One region of the Pseudomonas sp. JQ170C genome, then DNA from elsewhere that is predicted to be linked to it. Evidence: riboswitches for the same ligand, from Rfam matches in the RefSeq annotation. Region 1 holds a riboswitch; the other holds the start of a gene.
The links. A riboswitch is a leader RNA that binds a small molecule or an ion and turns the genes downstream of it on or off. The one in region 1 is predicted to bind cobalamin.
Positions count from the first base shown of each region.

Region 2: it holds a riboswitch for cobalamin, as region 1 does, so the genes downstream of both, U9R80_RS10220 (TonB-dependent receptor) here and cobO (cob(I)yrinic acid a,c-diamide adenosyltransferase) in region 1, are expected to answer to the same signal.

Region 1 is NZ_CP141608.1:4,571,025-4,574,849, forward strand. Features, by position in the region: gene U9R80_RS20810 (cobyrinate a,c-diamide synthase) at 1-1,079, opposite strand, end outside; gene cobO (cob(I)yrinic acid a,c-diamide adenosyltransferase) at 1,076-1,687, opposite strand; cobalamin riboswitch at 1,851-2,075, opposite strand; gene U9R80_RS20820 (PQQ-dependent sugar dehydrogenase) at 2,177-3,493, shown strand; gene U9R80_RS20825 (C40 family peptidase) at 3,533-3,825, opposite strand, start outside.
Region 2 is NZ_CP141608.1:2,166,327-2,170,151, reverse strand. Features, by position in the region: gene lpxO (lipid A hydroxylase LpxO) at 1-431, shown strand, start outside; gene U9R80_RS10230 (carboxymuconolactone decarboxylase family protein) at 612-956, shown strand; gene U9R80_RS10225 (GNAT family N-acetyltransferase) at 1,040-1,597, shown strand; cobalamin riboswitch at 1,702-1,907, shown strand; gene U9R80_RS10220 (TonB-dependent receptor) at 2,015-3,825, shown strand, end outside.

The sequences.
Region 1 (3,825 bases):
GCCAGTGCCGCCAGGCGCTTTTGCATCACCGCCTCGCCGGCCAGCAGGCCCAGCAACTCGGCGCGCTCGCCAGCGACATCGGTCAGGGCATCCAGGAGGTAGAGCATGCCACCGCACTCGGCGAGCAAGGGCTTGCCCTGCTGATGATGGGCGCGGAGGGAGGCCAGCATTGATGTATTGGCGGCCAGCGCCTGGTGGTGCAGTTCCGGATAGCCGCCAGGCAGGTACAGGCTGTCGGCAGGCGGCAGCTCGCGGTCATGCAGGGGCGAAAAAAACACCAGCTCCGCGCCCATGGCCCGCAGCAGATCGAGGTTGGCACCATAGGTGAAGGCGAATGCCTCGTCGCGGGCCACGGCAATCGTCACGCCGTCGAGCAACGGCTCGATCACCTGCTCGGTGGGCCCGGCAAATGCCACGGCGGGCGGCAGCGCCGACTCGCAACTGGCACCCAGGGCCGCTGCCGCAGCGTCGAGGCGTGCATCCAGGTCATTGAGTTCGCTGGCCTGGACCAGGCCAAGGTGACGGCTCGGCAGCTCGATGCCGGTCTCCCGCGACAGGCCACCGTACCAACGCAGCCCCTCGGTCAGGCTGCCTTCCAGCAACTGGGCATGGCGCAGGGTGCCGACCCGGTTGGCCAGCACCCCGGCAAAGGGCAGGTCCGGCTGGTAACGCGCCAGCCCCAGGGCCAGGGCGCCGAAGGTCTGGGCCATGGCCGTGCCATCGATCACCGCCAGCACCGGCACGCCGAAGTGGCGGGCCAGGTCGGCGCTGGACGGCGTACCGTCGAACAGGCCCATGACCCCTTCGATCAGGATCAGGTCGGCCTCGCCCGCAGCTTCCCACAGCAGGCGCCGGCTTTCCTGTTCGCCGACCATCCACAGATCGAGCTGGTACACCGGGGCACCGCTGGCCCGCTCCAGAATCATCGGATCGAGAAAATCCGGGCCGCACTTGAACACCCGGACCCTGCGCCCCTGGTTACGGTGCAAGCGCGCCAGGGCGGCGGTCACGGTGGTCTTGCCCTGCCCCGAGGCAGGCGCTGCGATCAGGACCGCCGGGCAGTGCCGGGTGTCGGTCATAGCTCGACGCCCTTCTGGGCACGGATGCCGGACTGGAACGCATGCTTGATCATGCCCATCTCGGTCACGGTGTCGGCCAGTTCGATCATTTCATCCTTGGCGCCACGGCCGGTGACGATCACGTGCTGCATGGGCGGGCGCGCCTGCAGGTCACTGAGCACCTGGTCCAGGTCCAGGTAGCCATGCTTGAGGGCGATGTTCAGCTCATCGAGCACCACGAAGGCAACGCCGGGGTCCTGCAGCAACTGGCGCGACACGGCCCAGGCCGCTTCGGCGGCGGCGATATCCCGCTGACGGTCCTGAGTCTCCCAGGTAAAACCCTCGCCCATGACGTGGTAGCGCACCTGTTCGGGAAAGCGTCGGAAGAACAGCTCTTCGCCGGTACTGTTGCGGCCCTTGATGAACTGCACCACGCCGCACTGCATGCCGTGGCCCATGGCCCGGGCGAGCATGCCGAAGGCTGAACTGCTCTTGCCCTTGCCGTTGCCGGTGAGCACCAGCAGCAGGCCGCATTCATTGGGGGCGTTGGCGATACGCTCGTCGATTACCGCCTTTTTGCGCAGCATGCGCGCCAGGTGGCGTTCGTCACGCTCGGTGGATTCAGTCATCGAAGTCTCCGCAAACCACTGTCGGCCCGTTCGCAACGAGCGTAGCAGCACGTGGCTGCAAGGTTCGCGGCAAACAGAGGACGACAGATGTATGGAAATGGCAGACGAAGAAAGGCGCAGGGCTGCGGCGCAAGCCGAAGAAACCGCGCATCACCCTCCGTGATGCCGTTGACTGTTTCAGGCCGGTCTCCGGGCTTGTGAGCGGGGCCATGAACACCCGGGACCGCGCGCCTTCCCGGGTGGACTCACCCAGTGGCCATGCGCGGCCTTGACTCACTTACCGTTGCGGGGGCAGCGCCGGACTCGCACGCAATTGCGTACCCACCGGCTTCCCTGTTTCACCCTGCCAGGCCTTGGCCCGCAGAGCACCTGAAACAAGTCGCGAAGGTTAGAGGGTTGCACCCGGAGCGTCAATCGAAGGCGCCGGGGGAACCTCCATCGCCTGGGTGCCTCTACCTTCAACAGAGGTCAACTTTCGAGGCACACGACATGACCACGACCCGGATTGCATGGCTGCTGGCGGTGACTGCCGCGCTGGGCGGCTGCGGCGAGACCGCCCGACTGGACGTCAGTGACGGGTTCGGCCCGTCGCCGCAACTGCCCGAGCCGAACAAAACCCTGATCCCCACGGTCAACGTGGCGCCGGCGATCGGCTGGCCCGAGGGCGCGAAGCCTGCCAGCGCACCGGGCACGCAAGTGGCGGCCTTTGCCGAAGGCCTGGACCATCCACGCTGGCTCTATGTGTTGCCCAATGGCGATGTACTGGTTGCAGAGACGAACGCGCCACCCAAGCCAGAGGACGGCAAGGGCATTCGCGGCTGGGTGATGAAGAAGGCAATGAGCCGCGCCGGTGCCGGTGTGCCCAGCGCCAACCGCATCAGCCTGCTGCGCGACAGCGATCATGACGGGGTCGCCGAGACCCGCACCACATTCATCGAGAACCTCAACTCACCGTTTGGCATGACCCTGGTCGGCAACCATTTATATGTGGCAGCCACTGACCGCTTGCTGCGCTTTGACTACCAGCCCGGGGCCACCTCGATCAACGGCCCCGGAACGCCGGTCACCGACTTGCCTGGGGGGCCGCTGAACCATCACTGGACCAAGAACGTGATTGCCAGCCGCGACGGTAAAAAGCTGTACGTGACCGTGGGTTCCAATAGCAACGTCGGTGAAAACGGCATGGATCAGGAAGAAGGCCGCGCCGCCATCTGGGAAGTCGACCCGGCCAGCGGCCACAAGCGCATCTTCGCCTCCGGCCTGCGCAACCCCAATGGCATGGCCTGGGAGCCACACAGCGGGCAACTGTGGACGGCGGTCAACGAACGAGACGAAATCGGCAGCGACCTGGTGCCCGACTACATCACCTCGGTCAAGGACGGCGGTTTTTATGGCTGGCCCTACAGCTACTACGGCCAGCACCTCGACCAGCGAGTGAACCCGCAGGACCCACAATTGGTCGCCAAGGCCATCGCCCCGGACTACGCCGTGGGGCCGCACACTGCCTCGCTGGGCCTGACCTTCGCCGAACCCGGTGTGCTGCCACCGCCGTTCGACCAGGGTGCATTCATTGGCCAGCACGGTTCCTGGAACCGTAAGCCACACAGTGGCTACAAAGTGCTCTTCGTGCCCTTCAGCACCGCAGGCACACCGGCGGGCAAGCCGATTGATCTGCTGACCGGGTTCTTGAACGATGAAGGCAAGGCCATGGGGCGGCCGGTGGGGGTGATCAATGATCAGCGTGGCGGGTTGTTGGTGGCGGATGATGTGGGGAACAAGATCTGGCGGGTGAGCAAGGCCAAGTAAGCGTCGCGGGCCAAGCCCGCGACTACAAGGGGGATGCCGTCAGGGGTTACGCGCCAATGCCTGCGGCAACACCCGCTTGGCATTGAGGTAGGCCTTCTGCCAATAGCTGTTGGACAGGTAGTCCAGCCGCACCGTACCGCCTGCCGACGGGGCATGAACGAAGCGCCCCTCCCCCACATAGATGCCGGCATGGCTCACCTGTGAACCGCCGCTGGTGGCAAAGAACACCAGGTCACCCGACTGCAGGGCATTGCGCTCGACTGCGGGCGCGCGGATGCCGATCATTTCGCGGGTGGAGCGAGGCAGCGAAATGCCGGCTGCATCGCGATAGA
Region 2 (3,825 bases), 2.4 Mb from region 1:
ACCCCTATGCCGGCTCCTACCGCTACCACCTGGGCCTGGATACCCCCAACGATGACGCCTGCTACATCTGCGTGGACGGTGAAAACTACGCCTGGCGCGACGGCGAGGCGGTGGTGTTCGATGAAACCTACATCCACTACGCCAGCAATCAGACCGAGCACAACCGCATCATCCTGTTCTGCGATGTCGAGCGCCCGCTCAAGTACCGCTGGGCGACCGCGTTCAACCGCTGGTTCAGCCGCAAGGTGATGGCTGCCGCGGCAGCCCCCAACGATGCCGGCGACAAGACCGGCGGCATCAACCGCCTGTTCACCCGCATCTACAAGGTTCGCGAGCGTGGCAAGGCGATGAAAAAGCGCAACCGTACCCGTTACTACCTGGAGAAATGGGCGGTAGTGGCAGCGCTGGTGCTGGTATTCATCTACATCTGAACTGTGTGTGCAGGAGCGGGCTTGCCCCGCGATAGCGATCTTCCAGACACATCGCTATCGCGGGTCAAGCCCGCTCCTACACCCAAAGTCCTACCCGTTCAGGCCCATCGACCAACGGCACCCCGCCGATAAAAAAACTAGCTTCACTGTTCATGTTGCCAACAGCACAAGGTGAAGACGATGAGCATGATGGACTGGGACGCCTACCGTAAGCAGTTGATGGCCGGTATCGGCGACCTCAAGCAACTGTCCCCCGACACGGTCAACGGCTATATGACCGCCAGCGGCGCCGGGGCCAAGACCAACCACCTGGATGCCAAGACCCGCGAGTTGATTTCGCTGGCCGTGGCCGTGACGACCCGCTGCGACGGCTGCATTGCCGTGCATTCGGCGCAGGCGGTCAAGCAAGGTGCGACCCGTGAAGAAATCGCCGAGGCACTGGGCGTGGCGGTGGCCATGAATGCCGGCGCGGCGCTGGTGTATTCGGCGCGGGCGATGGATGCGGTCGGCAAGGGCGATAACTGACCACATCGGTGCCGGCCTGCACAAACAGTTGCATGCCGGCACCAACGCTTTCAGACTCGCGGTTCACGTTGCCAGGAACCGCCATGATTACCCTCCGCCCCATGACCGCCGCTGATTTCGAACACTTCTGGCCGACCTTCCAGGCCATCGTCAGCGCCCGCGAAACCTATGCCTTCGACCCGGCCCTGAACCTGGATCAGGCACGTGAACTGTGGCTGGAATCCCCCCTGCACACCCTGGTGGCCGAAGAAGACGGCCAACTGCTCGGCTCTTACTACCTCAAGGCCAACGCCGCCGGCCCCGGCAGCCACGTGAGCAATTGCGGCTACATGGTCTGCGAAGCCGCCCGCGGTCGCGGCGTGGCCCGCCTGATGTGCGAGCACTCCCAGCAGTTGGCGCGCCAGCAGGGCTTTTTGGCCATGCAGTTCAATTCGGTGGTGTCGAGCAATGAAGCAGCCGTGACCTTGTGGCAGAAGCTGGGCTTTGAAATCGTCGGGCGCCTGCCGCGGGCGTATCGCCATGCACGGCTGGGGCTGGTGGACAGCCTGGTGATGTACAAGTGGCTGGAAGAACCTGCACAACCGAAGCTGATCGGGCGCAAGAACATCGAGGCCGTGGTATCGCGCAAACGCGGCCGCTGATGATCCGTAGGAGCGGGCTTGCCCCGCGATTGCATTCATTCAGACACACCGCATCGCGGGGCAAGCCCGCTCCTACGGATTGACGGCAAAAGCATTCGGTGTTCCCATGCGCGCCAGTTTCAGGTGTCCTGCGCCGCCGTGCGCAGGGTGAAACGGGAAGCCGGTGCGTCACGTTCGTGACTAGTCCGGCGCTGCCCCCGCAACGGTAAGCGAGCGAAGCCTTCAAAACACCACTGTGCCTCGGCATGGGAAGGTGAAGGCCTTCATGACCCTCGCAAGCCCGGAGACCGGCCTGAAGCTTCTGTTTGGCAACCCCGCGGTGGGCGGGCGCAGGCCGGGTTGCGTTCGCCTGCGCGCGCAATTCCTCCGTGCGTTGTTCCCTCCGGGATTCATTCTTCCTGTTGACTGTGGAACGACATGTCCCGTAATTCCAAGCTTCACTCCCTGGCGGCCAATGCCCTGGCCCCCTGCCTGGCACTCTCCCTGCCAGCCTTCGCTGAAGAACACAGCCCTTCTGCCCTGGCCCTGCCTTCGACGGCCGTCACCAGCACCAGCGACAACGAACCGATCAGCCTGGCCACACCCCTGCCCGCCGGTTCACGCCTGAACCTGAGCGCCATGGACACCCCGGCCAGCACCAGCAGCCTGGGTACCGAGGCCATTGACGGTCGCAACAACATCACTGTGCAGGACGCCGTCACTCGCTCACCCGGCATCACCTCGGTGGGCACGCCGGGCAACGGCAACACCGCGTTGTCGGCCCGTGGGTTCACCAGCCACGGCTCGGTGATGACCCTGTTCGACGGTTCGCGCATGTACACCGGGGCCGGCACCCTGACCTTCCCGGTCGACCCATGGATGGTCGAGCGCATCGACATCATCCGGGGTCCGGCGTCTGTGCTCTACGGCGAAGGCGCCACGGGAGCGGTGATCAACGTGATCCCGAAAAAACCCTTCGCCGGCGACATCCGCAACCACCTGCGCCTGGGCTACGGCTCCTACGATCGCCAGCAACTGGGCCTGGACAGCGGCGGCTCGCTGAGTGAGCGCCTGAGCTACCGGGTCACCCTCAACAACCAGCAAGGCAACGGCTGGGTAGACCGTGGCGACTCCAAAAGCCTGGCCATGAGCGCGGCGTTGCGCTTCGATGCCAGCGACGACCTGAGCTTCACCCTGGCCCACGAGCGCGGCGATGCCGAGCCGATGAACTACTTCGGCACACCGCTGATCGACGGCCATTCCCGCGACAGCCTGCGCAAGAAGAACTACAACGTGCGCGACGACGTACAGCGCTACCACGACGAATGGACGCGCCTGAACACCGACTGGGCCATCAGCGAGTCGATCAGCGCCAGCAACCAGCTCTACTACATCAAGAGTCGCCGCCACTGGCGCAACGCCGAGGACTACACCTGGCACAGCGACCTGGGGCAACTGGAGCGTGGCAGCTACCTGGAGATCAAGCACCACCAGGAGCAGATCGGCGACCGCCAGAGCTTCACCTTCGATCACTCGCTGTTCGGCCTGGCCAGCAAGACCGTGGTCGGCGCCGAGTACAACCGTATTCGCTTCGGCATCGACAGCAACTCGCCGTACAACGACATTGGCGGCGACTACATCGACCCCTGGAACCCGGCACCGGGCTACTTCCACAGCCAGGACCCGACCCGCCCGCAATCCCGGAGCACCACCCGCACCTTCGCCCTGTTCGCGGAGAACCGCACCCAGCTGTCGGAGCGCTGGTCGCTGGTGACCGGCATCCGCCGCGACCAGAACCACATCGACCGCGACAACCTGGTCAACGACACCCGCACCGACCGCAGCCTGGGCGGAGGCAACTGGCGCGCGGGCCTGGTGTTTGCCGTGACTGACGAGCTGTCGCTGTACGGCCAGTACTCCACCAGCGAGGACGGCGTCAGCGACCTGATCACCCTCAGCCCGAGCCAGCAGAACTTCGACCTGACCGAAGCCAGGCAGACCGAGTTCGGCCTCAAGCAATTGTTCTGGGACGGCCGTGGCGAATGGACTTTGGCGGCCTACCACATCGTCAAGAAAAAGCTGTTGGTCGATAACCCCGTCACCCACCTCAAGGAACAGGCCGGGCAGCAGACCTCCGACGGACTGGAAGCGACCCTGGAACTGGCCCTGGCCAATCAGTGGCAGGTCTCGGCCAATGCCTCGGTGGTACGCGCCAAATACGACGACTTCGACCAGACGGTGGGCGGCCA